DNA from 3 places in the Bacillus paranthracis genome. Region 1 is predicted to be linked to each of the others. Evidence: predicted binding sites of a transcription regulator. Region 1 holds the regulator's gene; each other region holds the start of a gene.

Evidence for each region. Region 1 encodes Rex, which represses fermentation and respiration genes when NADH is low (regulators of the CRP and FNR family bind a similar motif). Its sites were predicted from a motif close to TTGTGAAATATTTCACAA; they were not measured.
Region 2: the regulator Rex is predicted to act here: its motif matches at 4,602-4,619, upstream of NLJ82_RS24895 (DUF1641 domain-containing protein).
Region 3: the regulator Rex is predicted to act here: its motif matches at 5,320-5,337, upstream of pflB (formate C-acetyltransferase).

The regions. Positions count from the first base shown of each region.
Region 1 is NZ_CP101135.1:264,405-271,515, reverse strand. Features, by position in the region: gene groL (chaperonin GroEL) at 1-1,491, opposite strand, end outside; gene groES (co-chaperone GroES) at 1,530-1,814, opposite strand; gene NLJ82_RS01550 (CPBP family intramembrane glutamic endopeptidase) at 2,216-2,965, shown strand; gene NLJ82_RS01545 (YdiK family protein) at 2,962-3,153, shown strand; gene NLJ82_RS01540 (redox-sensing transcriptional repressor Rex) at 3,183-3,812, opposite strand; gene NLJ82_RS01535 (ABC-F family ATP-binding cassette domain-containing protein) at 4,000-5,934, shown strand; gene tsaD (tRNA (adenosine(37)-N6)-threonylcarbamoyltransferase complex transferase subunit TsaD) at 6,355-7,111, opposite strand, start outside.
Region 2 is NZ_CP101135.1:4,784,676-4,791,786, reverse strand. Features, by position in the region: gene murB (UDP-N-acetylmuramate dehydrogenase) at 40-957, shown strand; T-box leader at 1,054-1,269, shown strand; gene tyrS (tyrosine--tRNA ligase) at 1,321-2,580, shown strand; gene NLJ82_RS24900 (NAD(P)/FAD-dependent oxidoreductase) at 2,869-4,047, opposite strand; gene NLJ82_RS24895 (DUF1641 domain-containing protein) at 4,092-4,532, opposite strand; gene NLJ82_RS24890 (winged helix-turn-helix transcriptional regulator) at 4,968-5,312, opposite strand; gene NLJ82_RS24885 (MFS transporter) at 5,686-6,849, shown strand; gene pgoN (glyoxal/methylglyoxal reductase) at 6,866-7,111, shown strand, end outside.
Region 3 is NZ_CP101135.1:529,898-537,008, reverse strand. Features, by position in the region: gene NLJ82_RS02710 (YfhE family protein) at 96-215, shown strand; gene NLJ82_RS02705 (diglucosyl diacylglycerol synthase) at 580-1,746, opposite strand; gene pflA (pyruvate formate-lyase-activating protein) at 2,159-2,890, opposite strand; gene pflB (formate C-acetyltransferase) at 2,960-5,209, opposite strand; gene NLJ82_RS02690 (glycosyltransferase family 2 protein) at 5,549-7,093, opposite strand; gene NLJ82_RS02685 (UDP-N-acetyl-alpha-D-glucosaminuronate decarboxylase) at 7,086-7,111, opposite strand, start outside.

The DNA of each region.
Region 1 (7,111 bases):
AGTTACTTTAGCTGGATCTACGATACCAGTTTCAAGCATGTTAACCCACTCGCCAGTAGCTGCGTTGAAACCAACGCCTACTTTTTCGCCTTTTAGACGCTCTACAACTACAGATCCTTCTAGACCAGCGTTGATTGCGATTTGGCGAACTGGCTCTTCTAGTGCACGAAGTACGATGTTGATACCTGTTGCTTCGTCGCCTTCAGCTACGATAGAAGCTACTTTCGTGTATACGTTCATAAGTGAAGTACCACCACCTGCAACGATACCTTCTTCTACTGCTGCACGAGTTGAGTTAAGTGCATCTTCAATGCGAAGTTTACGCTCTTTTAACTCAGTTTCAGTTGCTGCACCTACTTTAATTACTGCTACGCCACCTGCAAGTTTTGCAAGACGCTCTTGTAATTTTTCACGATCGAATTCAGAAGTTGTTTCTTCTAATTGCGCACGGATTTGACCGATGCGAGCTTCGATTTGTTCTGTGCTTCCTACACCTTCAACTACAGTTGTGTTTTCTTTCGTTACAACAACTTTACCAGCGCGTCCTAAAGATTCAACTGTAGCAGATTTTAAGTCACGGCCTAATTCCTCAGTGATTACTTCGCCACCAGTTAAGATTGCGATATCTTCTAGCATTGCTTTACGACGGTCACCAAATCCAGGAGCTTTAACAGCTACTACATTGAATGTACCACGAAGTTTGTTCACTACTAATGTAGCTAACGCTTCGCCTTCTACATCTTCAGCAATGATAAGAAGCGGTTTACCTTGTTGTACCACTTGCTCTAATACTGGTAAGATTTCTTGGATGTTAGAAATCTTTTTGTCAGTGATTAAGATATATGGGTTATCAAGAACTGCTTCCATTTTGTCAGAATCAGTAATCATGTAAGGAGATGCATATCCACGATCAAATTGCATACCTTCTACTACGTCTAATTGTGTTGTGAAACCTTTAGATTCTTCTAAAGTAATAACGCCGTCGTTACCAACGCGCTCCATTGCTTCAGCGATTAATTGACCTACTTCTTCGTCAGCAGCAGAAATAGCAGCTACTTGTGCGATAGAAGATTTACCTTCGATTGGTTTAGAAATCGTTTTTAATTCTTCTACTGCAGCAACTACAGCTTTTTCGATACCTTTACGAAGACCCATTGGGTTCGCACCAGCTGTTACGTTTTTAAGACCTTCACGAATCATAGCTTGTGCTAATACAGTTGCAGTTGTTGTTCCGTCACCAGCTACATCATTTGTTTTGCTAGCAACTTCTGCTACTAATTTCGCACCCATGTTTTCGAATGCATCTTCTAATTCAATTTCTTTTGCGATTGTTACACCGTCATTTGTAATAAGTGGTGAACCGAATTTTTTCTCAAGAACAACGTTACGACCTTTTGGTCCAAGCGTTACTTTTACTGCATTTGCAAGAGTGTCGACACCGCGAAGCATCGAACGACGTGCTTCTTCACTAAATTTAATATCTTTTGCCATAATAATTGACCCCCTTGGATTTTTTAAGATTTATATAATTAACCGATAACTGCTAAAATGTCACTTTCACGTAAAATCAAGTAGTCTGTACCTTCATATTTTACTTCAGTACCTGCATATTTTGAGAAGATGATAAGATCACCTGCTGCTACCTCTAAAGCAACACGCTCACCATTTTCAAGCACTCGACCAGTACCTACTGCAATAACTTTACCCTCTTGTGGTTTTTCTTTTGCTGTGTCTGGTAATACAATACCACTTGCTGTTTTTTCTTCCGCTTGAACAAGCTCAATTACAACGCGATCACCTAATGGCTTTAGCATGAACAATAACCTCCTCATTTTGTTATGTAAATTTTATTTATTAGCACTCAAGTCACCCGAGTGCTAACACACTTATAATAATAAATAATCTCAATTTCTTTTGCAAGTAAAAAAATCATAATTTTTTCGCAAATTACGCTATAAATTTTTCTATATAGAGTTCCTCTTCTTCTACCTTTACTATATGAATCGTTGTTTCCACTACTCGTATGTTACAATATGAAAGGACACCCTAAGTTGTTTTCGCTACACACACAACTTTCTCCTGTCTTCTATTATAATTTCAAATAAGGATTTACAAAAAAAACATAATGTAAGTAAGGTTTATATCGTAGGTAGCATATTTACATGTTATCCTACCTTATCTCATACACTAGAGTTAGAAAGGATGGTTAAACCATTTGAAAAAACAATATTGGTGGGTTATCGTTACATACATTTTAATGCAGTTATCATCAATTGCTGGATTACCACTTCTTCTGAAAACTGGGCTTTATGATAACAGGGGATTCACTAGGGAAGAGAAATTTCAACTCATAACTGGTCACTGGGCGATCATTAGCTTCTTTATTGCATTATGTATCGTACTTTGGTTACTTAGAACAGATATTCGCGACAGACATTTAGATACAAAGCGTTCTACTGTTCCAGCTACGATTGGTTGGATTTTTATCGGGTTCTTCTTAGCATTTTTCTCGCAAAGTATTGCTGGTATGATTGAAATGTATGTATTAGGTATTAAACCTGGATCTGAAAATACAGCGAGACTTATGGATATCGCAAGAACGACACCTTGGTTCCTTATCGTCATCTCTATAATAGGGCCTATTTTGGAAGAAATCGTATTTAGGAAAATTTTATTTGGTACACTTTATAAGAAGTTTAACTTCTTTATTGCTGCTATCATTAGTTCTCTCGTATTCGCAGCAATTCATTTTGATTTCACTCACTTATTGGTATACACTGCTATGGGGCTCGTATTCGCCTTCTTATATGTAAAAACGAAGCGTATTATCGTCCCTATCGCAGCTCATGTTGCAATGAATACATTAGTTGCAATTGCCCAAGTTTTAGTGAGTAACGAACAAATTCAAGAAATGATTAAAGAAGCTGAAAAAATGCAAGGCTTTATCGGAGGATTTTTAGTATGAGAAACTCACCATTGTTCATGGCTATATTGTACTTCCTTCTAGGATGTATCTTTACACATCTAGCCATTAGGAATGTAACAGATACAATTTGGAATATGTGGACAATACTATTTGCAGTTATGGCGACGATTGATTTTAATTTGGCACTTCGCCTCATCTTAGTTAAATTCACAAAGAAAAAACAATAATAAAACGCAGAGGTCGCTTCCTCTGCGTTTTATTGTGGATAATTCTTCAAAAAGTAAACTAATGTTTGTAACTCTACTGCTAAATCAATATGATGAATTCTTATATTGTCTGACACATTTAATCGTGCTGGTGTGAAATTCAAAATACCATGCACGTTTGTTTCTGCCAATCTATCAGCTACAGATTGTGCTACTGTAGCGGGTACTGTTAATATTGCCACTTGTATATCAGATGATAAACGTTCTTCTAATTCATCTAAGTGATATACAGGAATGCCTCCGATTTCTGTTCCAACTTTCTCTTCACTAATATCAAACGCCATTTCAATTTTTGTATTATTGTTTTTCGTGAAATTATAATGTAAGAAAGCGGTCCCTAAATTACCTACTCCAATAAGCGCTACACGTGTTATATCATCTTGGTCGAGTGTTTCACGGAAAAATGATAATAAATAATTTACGTTATATCCATATCCTTTTTTCCCTAATGCTCCAAAGTATGAGAAATCTCTTCGAATCGTTGCGGAATCAACCTTTACCGCTTCACTTAATTCGGCTGATGAAACACGTTGCTTACCAGACAAAGATAAGTTTTGGATAAATCGATAGTATAGAGGCAATCTCTTAGCAGTGGCTTGTGGAATTTTCTGCTGCTCCATATAACCTCTCCTCTCTTCCTATCTTTATTCATATGCTTTAATTAAATACAGAAGTTTAGCACTTATTAAATTCCTTGTATAATAGAAAGAAGAAGTATTCTCTCTGTATTTTAAACTATACACTATTTTTAGTATGATTGAGAAATATAAACATGGCAAAGTTAAGAAATTATTTGAGGTGAAAACATTGATTTTATTACAAGTAAACGCGCTTTCGAAATTATACGGTGCAGAAACGATTCTTTCAAATATAAAATTAGAAGTTCAAACGAAAGATCGTATCGCATTAGTCGGACGAAATGGCGCTGGAAAATCTACATTATTAAAAATAATAGCGGGTGAGCTATCTCATGATGGTGGAGAAATTATAAAACCGAAAGATGTCTCAATTGGATATTTAGCTCAAAATACCGGTTTAGAAACATCTTTAACAATTTGGGATGAAATGTTAACCGTCTTTACACACTTGCAGCAAATGGAGACAAAACTTCGAAGGCTAGAGCAAGAGATGGGAAAAGAAGAAAACTTTTCAAACGAGGCTACATATGAAAGATTATTAGCTGATTATGACCAATTACAATTAGATTATAAAGATCAAGGTGGCTATCAGTACGAAGCAGATATCCGTTCGATTTTAAGTGGTCTTGGCTTCCCAGTTGAAACGCACCAGACGACGATTTCGACATTAAGCGGTGGACAAAAAACACGATTAGCTCTCGGTAAATTATTATTAACGAAACCAGACTTACTTATTTTGGACGAGCCTACAAACCATTTAGACATCGAAACATTAACATGGCTTGAACAATATTTACAAGGTTATCCTGGGGCAATACTAATCGTTTCCCATGACCGTTATTTCTTAGATAAACTTGTTACACAAGTATATGAAATTTCGAATAAAGAAAGTAGACGATTTGTTGGTAACTACAGTAAATATTTAGACTTAAAATCAGCACTATACGAGCAAGAAATGAAACGTTATGAAAAACAACAAGATGAGATTGCTAAGCTAGAGGACTTCGTTCAAAAAAATATAGCTCGTGCATCTACGACAAAACGTGCGCAAAGCCGCCGTAAACAATTAGACCGTATGGAATTATTAACAAGACCATTAGGGGATTCTAAGTCAGCTTCCTTCCACTTCGATATTGAAAAACAAAGTGGAAATGATGTTTTACAAGTAAAGGACGCAACTATCGGCTATGATAAGGATCCAATTATTGAACATGTAACAATGCGCTTAACTCGCGGAGATAGTGTTGCTTTAGTTGGTCCAAATGGAATTGGGAAATCCACATTATTAAAATCCATTGTGAATAAGTTACCATTATTACATGGTGAGGTTTCTTTCGGATCTAATGTCTCTGTTGGTTATTATGATCAGGAACAAGCTAATTTAACATCTTCTAAGCGAGTTTTAAATGAGCTATGGGATGAATATCCACTGCAACCTGAAAAAGAAATTCGCACGATATTAGGTAACTTCTTATTCACAGGAGATGATGTATTAAAGCCAGTATCTTCTCTTAGCGGTGGACAGAAAGCTCGTTTAGCTCTTGCCAAACTTATGATGCAAAAATCGAATTTATTAATTCTCGATGAGCCTACAAACCATCTTGATTTAAATAGTAAAGAGATTTTGGAGAATGCTTTAATTGATTATCCTGGTACCCTTCTCTTTGTATCTCATGACCGCTACTTTATTAATCGTGTAACGACGACCGTTGTTGAGTTATCAACAGAAGGTGCACAGGAATATTTAGGGGACTACGATTACTACGTTGAAAAGAAAAATGAGATGATTGAACGTGCTGAGTTTGAACAACAAGAACAGCAAGAAAATCATGCACCTGTTCAAAAAACTGTAGCTCCAGAAAAATTAAATTATCTCGAAGAAAAAGAGCGCAAAAAGTTGGAGCGTCAACGTACTCGAAAAATTGAGGAACTAGAACAAAACATTGTACAATTTGAAGAAGAAATTGCTACGTTAGAAGATCAACTTTGCTTACCAGAAATATATGCAGATTATGAAAAGGCTAGTGAAATTACAACGAAAAAGCAAACACTACAAGAGCAACTTGATGCTTGTATGGCAGAATGGGAAGAATTACATTTATAAGAGTCTTAAATAAGAGGGATGTCTCATAAGTCGGGATTTTAGACTATGCGGCATCCTTTTTATCTTCTAGTTTGAATTAACGTCATATTGTATAAAATATTCGACATGAGGCATCGTTTCAACGACAAAGTTTGACAATATTATCGACTCCTATAATAAGGGCATATTTCAAAATGTTTTTTAAAGATATCTTCTTGTTTTTTATTTCCCGAGAAAAATACATCTAAAGGTCAGACTTCACCTATTTTATCCACAACCTTATACACATATCCACCTTTATAAAATAAACAACAAAATAACTTTTCCACATTATCCACAATTAACAAAAAAGTTATCAACATTTTATATACACAATAAAACCCATATTATCAACAGATAATATGGGTTTTATCCACAAGCTGTGGTTAATTTTGTGCATAACTATGCTTCAATATCTAATCCTGGATTTGCATTTAAAGCTAATGTAGCACGTTTTCCTTGTTCATATGCAATTGTACCTGCCGCTGCAATCATTGCTGCATTATCTGTACATAAAGATAGAGGAGGAATAATTAGCTCTACATTTTCTTTTTGTGCAAATTCTGCTTCTAAACGTGCACGCAGTCCTTTATTTGCAGCTACTCCACCAGCAAGAAGCACTTGCTTTACGTTATAAGCATCCGCTGCACGAGATGCTTTCGTTACTAATACGTCAATTACACTCTCTTGGAAACTTGCTGCTAAATCTTCTGGTGCAATTTCTATCCCGCGTTGTTTTGCGTTATGCACAGTGTTGATAACTGCTGATTTCAATCCGCTAAAACTGAAATCATACGAATCTGGTTCTAGCCATGCACGAGGTAAATCAATTGTTGGTTCTCCTTCATGTGCAAGTCGATCAATATGAGGACCACCTGGATATGGCATAGATAACGTACGAGCTACTTTATCATATGCCTCTCCTGCTGCATCATCTCGCGTTTCACCAATTACTTCAAATGAACCATGTTCTTTCATATAAACAAGCTCTGTATGTCCACCAGATACAACAAGTGATAGTAATGGGAATTGAACTTCTTTTACTAAACGGTTCGCATAAATGTGGCCAGCGATATGATGAACGCCAACTAGAGGGATATCATGTGCAAAAGCTACTGCTTTCGCTGCATTTACCCCTATTAGAAGCGCTCCTACTAAA
Region 2 (7,111 bases), 730 kb from region 1:
AACGGGATAAAAAGAATATAGAAATAGAGGAATCGTAAAATGAATATGCAAGAGGTTTATGAATATTTAAGTACGGTATTGCCTGAAGGTCATGTGAAACAAGATGAAATGTTAAAGAATCATACGCATATTAAAGTTGGTGGAAAAGCAGATGTGTTCGTTGCGCCAACAAATTATGATGAAATTCAAAAAGTTATTAAATATGCTAACAAATATAATATTCCAGTTACGTTTTTAGGGAACGGTTCGAATGTCATTATTAAAGACGGTGGAATTCGCGGGATTACAGTAAGTTTAATTCATATTACAGGTGTTACTGTAACAGGAACGACAATTGTAGCACAGTGCGGTGCAGCAATTATTGACGTATCACGTATTGCGTTAGACCATAACTTAACGGGTCTTGAGTTCGCTTGTGGTATTCCAGGTTCAGTTGGCGGAGCATTATATATGAATGCAGGTGCATACGGCGGTGAAATTTCGTATGTATTAACAGAAGCTGTCGTAATGACAGGTGATGGAGAGCTACGTACTTTGACGAAAGAAGCATTTGAATTTGGATATCGTAAGAGTGTATTTGCGAACAACCATTACATTATTCTTGAAGCGAGATTTGAACTTGAAGAAGGTGTATATGAAGAAATTAAAGCAAAAATGGATGATTTAACGTTTAAACGTGAGTCAAAACAACCTCTAGAATATCCTTCATGTGGTAGCGTATTTAAACGCCCACCAAATAACTTTGCTGGTAAATTGATTCAAGAATCAGGATTACAAGGTAAGCGAATTGGCGGAGTGGAAGTTTCTCTAAAACATGCTGGATTTATGGTGAATGTTGATAACGGAACAGCACAAGATTACATCGATTTAATTCACTTCGTACAAAAAACAGTTGAAGAGAAATTTGGCGTGAAGTTAGAGCGCGAAGTAAGGATTATTGGAGAAGATAAAGAATAATATATACGTATGAAACTGCGAATTATTTTAAAATAATATTTGGGTATTGTTGACAATTCGTTTGCAATTCAATATAATGGCTAATAATTTAACAAATAACATACGTTGAAAGAGCCCAGTAGCAGTTTGTCACTGTTAACGAGAGAGCTAGGGGATGCTGGAACCTAGCACAAACAAATTTGCGAATTACACTCTGGAGTATCTTAGGTAATGCTAAGCGGATTGGCAATCGATATTATTGCTAAGAGTGGTATGAGTAGCTATGCTATTTATACAAACTGGGTGGTAACACGGTGAATCATCGTCCCTATGTCATAGACATAGGGATTTTTTGTTTTTAAAAAATAAAGGGGATGACAAAAGATGAACATTATTGATGAATTAGAATGGCGCGGCGCCGTTAATCAGCAGACTGACGAAGAAGGTTTACGTAAGCTAGTAGAAGAGAAAAAGATTTCGCTATACTGCGGAGTTGATCCAACTGGCGATAGTATGCATATCGGACATTTGATTCCGTTTATGATGATGAAAAGATTTCAATTAGCTGGTCATCATCCAGTTATTTTAATTGGCGGAGCAACAGGAACAATTGGTGATCCAAGTGGACGTCAATCAGAACGCCAACTTCAAACGTTAGAAGTAGTGCAGCATAATGTAGATGCGTTAACAGCTCAAATGAAAAAGCTATTTGATTTTGGCGGAAATAGCGAAGTAAAGATGGTAAATAACTATGACTGGACTCATGAAATAAATATTATTGAGTTTTTACGTGATTACGGGAAAAACTTTAGCATTAATAGCATGTTAGCAAAAGATATCGTAGCAAGTCGTTTAGATACAGGAATTTCTTTCACAGAATTTACGTACCAAATTTTGCAAGCGATGGACTTCCATCATTTATACACGAAAGAAGATGTTCAACTGCAAATTGGCGGTAGTGACCAATGGGGAAATATTACGAGTGGTTTAGATTTAATTCGTAAGTTAGAAGGGCACGAAGCAAAAGTATTTGGATTGACGATTCCGTTATTATTGAAATCAGATGGTACGAAGTTTGGTAAATCAGCAGGTGGTGCAGTTTGGCTTGATCCTGAAAAAACAACACCATTTGAATTTTACCAGTTCTGGGTGAATACAGATGACCGCGATGTAGTTAAATACTTGAAATACTTTACATTCTTAACGAAAGAGCGCATCGATGAATTGGCAGTGAAGGTAGAAACAGAGCCTCATAAACGTGAAGCGCAAAAAGTATTAGCGGAAGAAATGACGAAATTTGTTCATGGAGAAGAAGCATTCCTACAAGCTGTGAAAATTACAGCAGCGTTATTTAGCGGAGATATTAAATCGTTAACAGCTGATGAAATTGAGCAAGGCTTTAAAGAAATGCCAACATTCCAGTCTTCAAAAGAGACGAAAAACATCGTAGAATGGCTAGTTGATTTAGGAATTGAACCATCTAGACGACAAGCACGTGAAGATATTAATAATGGAGCTATCTCTATGAATGGCGAAAAAGTAACGGATGTAGGTACGGATGTTACGGTAGAGAATTCATTTGATGGACGATTTATTATTATTCGTAAAGGGAAGAAGAACTACAGCCTTGTGAAGTTAGGATAATGAAGAAGGTTTAAAAATTATATCGGCGATTTTTTGAATATATCGACCGTAACTCGAAACATATCGGCGATTTTCGAAATATATCAGCGATTTCTCCGATATATCGATTTACCGACAAAAAGCGACAATAAGAGCTGTTCCGAACGGGACAGCTTTCATTATAAAAAGTCAGTATATTTAGATAAATTTAAAGGGTATATAATTTTTTTGCCGAATAAATAAGTTAGAGAAAATTATGGATAAAAATAGCCCGAACCATGCAGTGCATGATTCGGGCTTATATTCAGATTAGTAAGCTAAGCTGAATAGACCTTTAATGTGTGATAAGTAACGAACGTTACTTGCTTCTTTCATTAATGATGCTGGTAAGCCTTTAAGTGGAGTATTGCTTGCTCCGATTGTAGCAACCGCATCTTTACGTCCTAGACTAGCAAGTGTTCCAGAGTTTACAGGTGCGAACTCTTCGAATGCTTTGCCTTCTAGTGCTGCGTATAAGTTGTATCCAATTAACTCACCCATTTGCCAAGCGATTTGTGCAGTTGGTGGGTATGGACGTCCGTCTGGAGCGAAGACAACAGCGCTGTCTCCAGCAACGAATACGTTTTTGTGAGAAGTAGATTGTAGGTATGCATCAACTGTTGCACGACCACGGTTTACTTCAAGACCTGATTCACCGATTAGTGGGTTACCTTGAACGCCGCCCGTCCAAACGAATGTGTTAGCAACAAGTTTTTGACCGTCTTTTAAGTCAATTTCATTGCCAGCAACGTTTGTTACAGGAAGACCAGTTAAGAATGTAACGCCGCGTGCTTCTAGGCTAGTAGTTGCACGTTCGATTAAGTGGTCTGGTAATACTGGAAGGATTTTTGGACCTGCTTCAACAAGAAGAAGTTTCACTTCTTTTGGATTTACGCCGTGGCTTTTTGCAAGTTTAGGCATAATGTCAGCAAGCTCACCAACTAGCTCAACGCCAGTTAATCCGCCACCACCGATTACGATTGTAGCATCAGCTTCGTTTTTCGTTTTCGCGTATTCACGAATACGGTCTTCAACGTGTTTGTAGATTTTGTTTGCATCAGCAGCAGATTTTAATACCATGCTGTTTTCTTCTAGTCCTGGAATACCGAAGTAAGCAGTTTTACTTCCTAAAGCAACTACAAGTGCATCGTAAGATAAAGTAGTGCCGCCAGCTAATTTGATTTCTTTGCTATCAACTGAGAATGACTCAACTGTTGCGATTTTTAGATCGATATCTTTACCTTTGAAAAGCTTTGTAAGTGGCATTGCAACTGCTTGCTCAGACACGTTACCAGCTGCAAGGCGGTGTAGTTCAGTGATAATTTGGTGTGTTGGGTATTGGTTAATCACTGTAACTTGTGCTTCTGATTTGCTGTAATATTTACGTACGTTTAAAGCGGCAAGAAGACCGCCATAACCAGCGCCTAAGATGACAATTTGTTTTGACATAGTATGATATCCCCCGTCTTTACTAATTGTTGTTATAAGTTAACTTATTTATTGTTACGTTCTGCACTAATTTGAAGATATGCGTTCACAAAGCGGAACATTTTTTGTGCTTGTGGATCTTTTAGTAATTTTAAAAGACCGAATAGGCCGATAACTTCGTTGCTTTCGTCAGCACGATCTTTCGCTTCGATTGCAGTTGCAGCCATGCTTTTCACTGTATCTTTTACAGGTTCTACAAGCTCTGTGATTGCACCAACAGTGTCGCTTTTTAATACTTCATCAGTAGCAACAGTTTGAGCGAAGTCATAAGACTTAGTTAAAATGTTAACAAGCTCAGTTAATTTTGGAAGCTGTTCTACTAGTGTTGTTAATGATTCTTGTACCTCAGGTTTTAACAACTGATCAAGTACATCAAGTTGTCCTTGGCTAGCAGAAATTTGTACAGTTTCTTGTTCTGGCTTTGTTTGAGTCATAGTTTCTGGCATCTCCAATTCTCCTTTACGATAGCAATACTCTTATTTTTGATAAGTAAGATAGTAAACGGTTACGAAACTTTATACAAAGTTTCACAAAACACAATAAAATGCCTTTAAATTTATGACAGCAAGTAAGCTGCAAACATAAATCTAAAACCATAACGTCTTACTTATTATTTATGAACTGTCCGATATATGGCTTGTCCGCATAATGGAAAAGCTCCGTTACCGGAAAGTGTATATAATATATATCCTATATTATATACTATATACACCTATGTTAACATAAAAATGATTCCTAATTATTTCATATCGAGCGTATAACGTAGTACTGACAAGGTATGAAAGCGTATAAAATATTTTGTTTCAGTTAGAAATGTACATATATAATAAGAAAAAAAGGAAAAAATGAACAAATTCATGTTCGTTTTTTCCTTTTTCCTATTATTCACCTTCCGCAATTAGCATCGATGTCTTACCTTCTTTTTCAAGATGGCATTCGCCCCAAGAACAAAGAGAATCAAGAATGGATTCTAAAGACCAACCGTAATCAGTAAGAGAATATTCTACTTTTGGTGGGACTTGGTTGTATACTTTTCTTTGAATAACGCCGTCGTCTTCTAATTCACGTAATTGTTGTGTTAACATTTTTTGTGTAATACCAGGCATTGAGCGTTTTAATTCACTCGTTCTCTTTGTACCTTTCGTTAAGTGACAAAGGATAACAACTTTCCATTTGCCGCCGATAACTTCTAAAGTTGCCTCTACAGGAATATTGTATTGCTTCATATGAAACCCTCCCATTGTGAGTAAAATAAGTTAAATCATACAAATGTTACTTTTTAGTACCTATAGCACTTTAAAGTACGTACTTTTTATCATGTTAAATATGTTTCATAATAGCACATGTAAGAGGCAAATGAGTAGTACGGTACTGAAAAGTGACTATGTTACTTTTTGGTGCCTATCGTACTTTAAAGTGCGTTCTTCAAAAAAAGAATGAAACCATTCATAATAGCATTTGTAGAGATTAAATATATTTTTTAGAAGATAAAAGGTCCTTTTTATCGCACTATTATGATTGGATTTCTTGTAATAAGGAGGAATTCAATTGAGTTCATATACAGTACCATCTTCAGAAGTTCAGACGAACCGAAGAAGTATGTTTGCTTTATTAGCACTAGCAATTAGTGCGTTCGGGATTGGTACAACCGAGTTTATTAGTGTCGGTTTATTACCATCTATTTCAAAAGATTTAAATGTTTCTGTTACAACAGCTGGTTTAACTGTTTCTCTATATGCGTTAGGAGCGGCAGTAGGAGCTCCTGTTTTAACAGCGTTAACGGCTAGTATGTCGAGAAAGACATTATTAATGTGGATTATGGTTATCTTCATTATTGGTAATGGTATTGCGGCATTAGCAACAAGCTTCACCATATTAATTATTGCAAGGGTTGTATCTGCATTTGCACATGGTGTGTTTATGTCAATTGGATCTACAATCGCGGCAGCAATCGTACCAGAGAATAAACGTGCTAGTGCCATTGCTATTATGTTTACTGGATTAACAGTTGCAACTATTACAGGTGTGCCAATTGGAACGTTTATCGGTCAAGAGTTTGGCTGGAGAGCGTCATTTATGGCGATTGTTGTAATCGGAATTATTGCTTTCATTGCGAACAGCATACTCGTCCCATCTAATTTAAAAAATGGTGTACCTGTATCGTTTCGTGATCAATTCAAATTAATTAAAAATGGAAGACTGTTACTTGTTTTCATTATTACTGCACTTGGATACGGCGGTACGTTCGTAACATTTACGTATTTATCACCACTATTACAAGAAGTAACAGGGTTTGAAGCAAGTACGGTTACCATCATTTTATTAGTGTATGGAATTGCAATTGCGATAGGGAATATGGTTGGCGGAAAATTATCGAATCATAATCCGATTCGAGCGCTATTTTACATGTTCTTGATTCAAGCGATTATATTATTTGTTTTAACATTTACAGCGCCATTTAAAGTAGCTGGATTAATCACAATTATTTTCATGGGACTATTCGCATTTATGAATGTTCCGGGGCTACAAGTATATGTAGTTATATTGGCAGAGCGCTTTGTTCCGAGTGCGGTGGATGTTGCTTCAGCAATTAATATTGCCGCATTTAACGGAGGGATCGCTTTAGGTTCTTATATAGGTGGCCTTGTAACGAATTCTTTAGGATTAATCCATACTGCTTGGGTAGGTGGCCTTATGGTAGTAGCCGCTGTGATTTTAACAGCGTGGAGCATGACATTAGAAAAAAGAGATCAAGTAAAATAAAAGGAGAGAAAATAAAATGAAAAACTTACAAAGTAAAGCAGTATTAAATAACGGTGTAGAAATGCCTTGGTTCGGTTTAGGTGTATTTAAAGTAGAAGAAGGACCAGAACTTGTAGAAGCTGTAAAATCAGCGATTAAAGCAGGATACCGCAGCATCGATACAGCTGCAATTTACGGAAATGAAAAAGCTGTAGGTGAAGGAATCCGTGCAGGTATCGAAGCAACTGGTATTTCAAGAGAAGATTTATTCATCACTTCAAAA
Region 3 (7,111 bases), 270 kb from region 1:
ATAATAATTAACCATTAACATTTTGATATATACGTATATCACCCCATGTCTTTGGAAACGATAAATAGTGACTTTAGGACACGAGGTGATTTGTAATGGATAAAAAGAAACGTGATAAAGCAAAAAACGCATTATCTAGTACACAAGAAGTTCTCTACCAACGAGAATTTCGTAAAGCAGATCGCGCAGCGGGTTATCGCTCGAAAAGTATTTAAAGTGAGAATGAATAATTAGAAGTTCTCCCCCCCTAATTATTCATTCTCATTACATATTTTTTCTACGTGATAGAGTAGGAAAAAGGTTCCTTATAAATAAGGAACCTTTTTTATGTGGATAACGTTATCCACATAATTTATAGAATTGTGAATAAATTAGGCAAACCTTTCACCAGTTTATATATCGTAACGCACATCAAATGTTAGAATTGTGGATATTTTTCTAAAAATTGTGGATAATGTGGATATAGTTGTTAATATTCCGACTTTACTGTTTAATGAAAGCGCACTCTTCATGTGGATAAGTCTTTATCTTCGAAAATAATAAAGAACCCTCTTTAAACATACAAAAGAGGGTTTCATATTAAGTAAATGATTGTGCAAGAGCAGGTGATTTAATAGGTATATGATTCGGTTCTACATGGTTTTCTGCCAAAATTGTATCCACAATATGATCAGCTGGCTCTGGACGATAAATGCTTTTCATCGCTTCTTTCATTTGAAGAAGCCTCATATCATCTTGTAATAACGCCTCTGTTTTTGCAAAAACCTCACTATCATCACGAATGACAACTGCAGCCCCTTTTCTTTCAAAGTACATCGCATTTTCATTTTCTTGTCCTGGAACAGGCTTATATAAAATGACAGGTACTTGCAATGCTGCCGCTTCACTTAACGTAATACCGCCTGGCTTTGTAATCATACAAGAAGTAACACGGAATAGTTCATCAATATTTTCTACATAACCAAATACTTTTAATGCATCAGGATTTTTTTCCTGTAACCCTAACAAATCCTGTTTTAACGCTTCATTTTTCCCACAAACAACAACTACTTGTAAATCAGGTACTGACATAAATGATTGGCATAGTTCTTTTACACTTCCTAATACTCCATGAGCACCTGCTACAATTAGTAAAATCTTTTTATTCTTACATAACTGATATTTATTATATATAATATCTGAATTGATCTTTAACTCAAAACTACTACGAATCGGAATTCCAGTTTCAACAATTTGCTCCGCAGGCACACCAATATCAACCATAACTTTTTTTACGTGATCAGTTGCTACAAAATAACGATCTACTTCCCGATGAATCCATATTTTGTGCACACAGAAATCCGTTAATACGTTATACACAGGAATTGAAATACCTGTTTGCTTTTTTAATTCTGGTACAGCTATAATCGGAAACGTATTAATAACAATATCCGGTTTCTCCGCTTGTAAAAGTAATTTCAAACGTTTTCTTCCAAAATTAGCATACCAAGATGCTATTTTTTTATCATAAATTTTTTCCACGCCATAATAAAACAAGCGGTACAATTCTTTTCCTATTGTATAACTTTTTAAATATAAATATTTTGTAATATCGGTTATAACCGGATGTGATTCTCCGAACAAATCGCATACAATTACATCTTTAATTCCTTTTTGGCGAAATGTTTGTTCTAATGTTTTCGCTACTTGCACATGACCGTTTCCGTAATGTGCAGTTAATATTAAAACCTTGGGGTTTTTTATCAAACAAATCCACTCCTAGCTTATTGTTTCTCCATATTGCATATACGACAATAGGAAAAACATTTTCCTTAAAAATTACATAAACAGACTCTAATATTTCTCTTTCAGCTATGTACCTGTCGTGGATATGCAAAGCATATAAGATTGACCCCTTAATCCTATCTGTGCTCATATCTTTACATTATACTTTCCTATAAGAGCTTTCGCAATAACTTACAAATGTTCTCTATTCCATGATACTCACTCTTTTACTTCTTAATTCTTTTTACTATTTTGATTTCCCTTTACAATTATGTAAATTTCTCCACTTATTCCTTACAAAAATATGGATATTCTATTTTCAGTATACTCTTTTCTCCATATATACTCTAGGTTTTATTGTAAAGAAAGCAAAAAGCCTAACCCAACATTTGGATTAGACTGCTTGTAAAATATGTCTTGCTTCTTCTACATTTTTTTCAGTAGGCGGTTCTACATTTGCGAGTGGATACTTATGCCCAAGTGCCTCCCATTTATATACACCAAGCTTATGGTATGGTAGCACTTCAACTTTCTGAACATTAGACAGACTCTGAATAAAACTAGATAGTTTTTGTAGATCCTCCTCATTATCAGTAATACCAGGAACTAATACGTGTCGTACCCAAATCGGTTTATTTTTATCCGATAAATAACGAGCAAATTGTAAAATATGTTCATTTGGTTTTCCTGTTAATTTACGATGTTTCTTTGAATCAATATGTTTCAAATCCAATAAAACTAAATCTGTGTACTCCATTAAAATATCTAGCTTATTTTGGAATTCTGGTTCTTCAGAATAACAACCACCCGAAGAGTCAATTGTTGTATGAATTCCAATTTCCTTACACTTCTTAAATAATTCAATTAAGAAATCTAGTTGTAATAATGGTTCCCCACCACTAACTGTTATACCGCCTCCGGAAGCTTCAATAAAAGGAAGGTAACATGTCACATCCTGCATTACTTCTTCGACTGTTATTTCTTTTCCTTTACCGATCTCCCACGTATCAGCATTATGACAATATTGACAACGTAATAAACACCCTTGTGTAAATATGACATAACGAATTCCTGGGCCATCAACAGTACCACAAGACTCTACAGAATGAATTCTTCCTTTTACCATGTTACTTCCTCCTTTATTGAAACAGCCTCCCTCTGCTATTTATAAAATGCAGAGGGACACTTTTTTCATTTACATGCTTTCATGCATTGTACGGTTAATTACATCGATTTGTTGTTCACGAGTTAATTTAATAAAGTTTACAGCGTAACCAGATACGCGAATTGTTAATTGTGGATATTTCTCAGGATGTTCCATTGCATCCATTAATGTTTCACGGTTAAATACGTTAATATTTAAGTGATGTCCTTCTTTTACTGCATAACCATCAAGCATTGATACTAAGTTACGTACTTGTACTTCATCCTCTTTACCAAGTGCTTTTGGAATAATAGAGAATGTATTAGAAATGCCATCTTGTGCATCTTCATATGGTAATTTAGCTACAGATAATAATGAAGCTAACGCACCTTTTGTATCACGTCCATGCATCGGGTTCGCACCTGGTGCAAATGGTTCTCCAGTACGGCGACCATCTGGAGTGTTACCAGTTTTCTTACCGTATACAACGTTAGATGTGATTGTTAAGATTGACATTGTATGAACAGAATTTCTATATGTTTTATGTTTACGAAGTTTATTCATAAATGTTTTCACAAGATTTACAGCAATTTCATCTACACGGTCATCATTGTTACCGTATTTAGGGAAATCTCCTTCAATTTCAAAGTCAACTGCAATTCCGTTTTCATCGCGAATTGGTTTTACTTTTGCGTATTTAATTGCACTTAAAGAGTCTGCTACTACAGATAGACCCGCGATACCTGTTGCCATTGTACGAAGAACATTTGTATCGTGAAGTGCCATTTCAATACGTTCATAGCTATATTTATCGTGCATGTAGTGAATAACATTTAATGTGTTTAAATATAGACCCGCTAACCATTCCATTGTCATATCAAACTTATGCATAACTTCTTCATAATCTAATACTTCAGAAGTAATCGGTGCGTACTCAGGACCAACTTGTGCTTTAGATTTTTCATCTTTACCACCGTTAATCGCATATAGCAATGCTTTTGCTAAGTTTGCACGTGCACCGAAGAACTGCATTTGTTTACCGATTCTCATTGCAGATACACAACAAGCAATCCCGTAGTCATCGCCGTAGTCAGCACGCATAATGTCATCATTTTCATATTGAATTGCTGATGTTTTAATAGACATTTTCGCACAGTAGTTTTTAAAGTTCTGTGGTAATTGTTTAGACCAAAGAACTGTTAAGTTTGGTTCTGGAGCTGGTCCTAAATTATCTAGTGTATGCAAGAAACGGAATGAGTTCTTTGTTACTAATGGACGGCCATCTAATGCCATACCGCCGATAGACTCAGTTACCCAAGTTGGGTCACCAGAGAATAATTCATTATAATCAGGTGTTCTTGCAAATTTCACAAGACGTAATTTCATAATGAAGTGATCCACAATTTCTTGTACGTCTTCTTCTGTTAAAGTACCATTTGCTAAATCTCTTTCAATATAAATATCTAAGAATGTAGAAGTACGTCCAAGACTCATTGCAGCTCCGTTTTGCTCTTTAATTGCTGCAAGATATGCGAAGTATAACCATTGGAATGCTTCTTGAGCAGTTGTTGCTGGCTTAGAAATATCAAAGCCATGAGAAGCAGCCATTTGTTTTAACTCTTGAAGTGCACGTATTTGTTCAGATAACTCTTCGCGTAAACGCATTGTATCTTCACTCATTACACCGCCAGTTAAATTTAAATCTGCTTTCTTCGCTTCAATTAAATGATCTACTCCATATAATGCTACGCGGCGGTAGTCACCGATAATACGTCCACGTCCGTATGCATCCGGAAGACCCGTAATAACACCTGATTTACGAGCAGCTCTCATTTCTGGTGTATAAGCATCAAATACACCTTGGTTATGAGTTTTTCTCCAATCTCTAAAAATACGACTAAGCTCTTTATCCATTTCGTATCCATAAGATTCACAAGCTTGTTCCGCCATACGAATACCACCATACGGTTGTAAAGAACGTTTAAATGGTTTATCAGTTTGGAAACCGACTACTTTTTCAGTCTCTTTATTTAAATATCCTGGTTCATGTGATGTAATAGAAGAAACAATTTTTGTATCCATATCAAGAACGCCACCGTTTTCACGTTCTTTCGTTGTTAAATCCATTACTTGATCCCAAAGTTGTTTCGTTGCTTCAGTTGCTCCCGCTAAGAAAGATTCGTCTCCCTCGTAAACGTTTACATTATTTAAAATGAAATCGCGAACATCAATCTCTGCTTTCCATTTTTCACCTTTAAAGTTTTCCCATGCATTTTTAACATTTTCTAATACTTGAGTCATCCTAATCTCCTCCATTTTTGATTAGTACAGGACTAAGATTTTTTATATAACAGCTTACACACTTAGAATACTACTTTTTTACGAAAGTGAACGAAATAGTTGTGACATGTTTGTGAAATGTTGAGCAAACTACTATATACATAGTGTTAACTTCATTTTAAAGTCTTTAAAATTAACCCTTTCCTTAATTGTATTTTTTTGGTATTCTTATATACGAGTCCTATTTTGTAATATAAAAACAATACCCATTGTAGAGCTGTAATACTCTTATCTCCTAATCTGTTATAGTTTTTATAACAGAACAAAAAAGTGTACATATGTTGTACACTTTTTTGTTACCTATAAAATATCTCTTTTTCTATTTCCATCATGGAATCCACCACGACTACCTGTTAATACAATTAATTGCTCTAACCCTTCTATATGATCACCAATAATTCGAAGTACAGCTGGTGGATGACCTATTTTAGCAAAATGTTCACTGGGTCGAATACGGTTCATCTTATCGACTTCAACACGACTTACACATGCAACTTCAAATCCTGAAAGAATAGCTTTCACTTGAGCTACACACGGTGCCAGTAAAGATCTATATCCAATTTCTTTCAAACACTTACGACTAAATGCATTCGGTACAGCGATAAGAGAGCCTACGCCTAGATCTTTTCTATCACAAGCTAAATTTAATGCATATTTAAATGCAGTTACAAGATGAAGCGGTACTCTTAAATCTAAATAATGATTTAGATCATTTAATGCAACATCTGTTCCATCTGCAATAGCTTTCGCAAAAGGATATAACTCACTCGCTGGAATAACAAAATCGCCGTCTATAAATAATACAATTTCTCCTTTTGCGAAATACGTTCCAAGTGAGCGCCCCACATCATTTCCGAGTGCTTCTTTATATACGATTGTCGTTGCTCCCTTTTCTTTTGCAATCGTTGCTGTTTGATCAGACGAACCATTTACAACAACGATAATTTCAAAAGGTTCAATTTTGCGAAGTTCTTCTATAACGTTTCCAATTGTTTTCTCTTCATCTTGTACAGGAATAATGACCGATAATTGCTTTCCCTTATACAAATTCGATGTAACGCCCCATCCTTGATAAAAATCTTCAAAATCTAAAGTATGATAGACACTATCTCTTTTCCTATTTCCATCATAATACCCTCCGCGCTCATCGCTACCTACTATTCGCTCCGCTACAGCTTCTATATGGTCACCTATCATCCGTTTTTCAGAATGAGAAAGACCCGTGCCATACGCAGCATGCTCGGTCGGCCGAAATTTATTTGGTGTAATAACGTCAATTGCACAATGTCGACTAATTCTCCATTTGCTTTGAACAAGACGTAAATGAGCGACAATAGGATTAACAAAACATTCATACCCAATGCTTTGAACAACTTCTTTCGTCAATGCATGAGGTACAGATAATAAAGAGTCAATTTTTAACTCCTCACTCTCTAACATTGCATTTAATATTTGGCGCCACACTGTCACTGAGTGCGGTTTTTGTTTCTTTAAAAATAATGCATCCAAATTATTTAAAACGATGTCGGCCTGATCATGTAAAATTGGATTTAGGAATAATTGTAACTTTGAAGTTTGAATAACAAAATCTCCATCTATAAATAGTAATACATCACCTATCGCGTGTTTTGCGCCAACTGCACGGCCCACATCATTCCCCAGTAGCTCTGTATACTTGATTACTTTACACCCTAAACGATCAGCAACCTCTTCTGTACCATCGTTACAACCGTTTGCTACTACAATAATCTCTACTGGATTTAATCCTTTTGCCGATTGAATAACGTCTGAAATCGTATCCACTTCATTACATACAGGTATAATAATCGATAGTGACTTAGCCATTGTTTTCTTCACGAAACC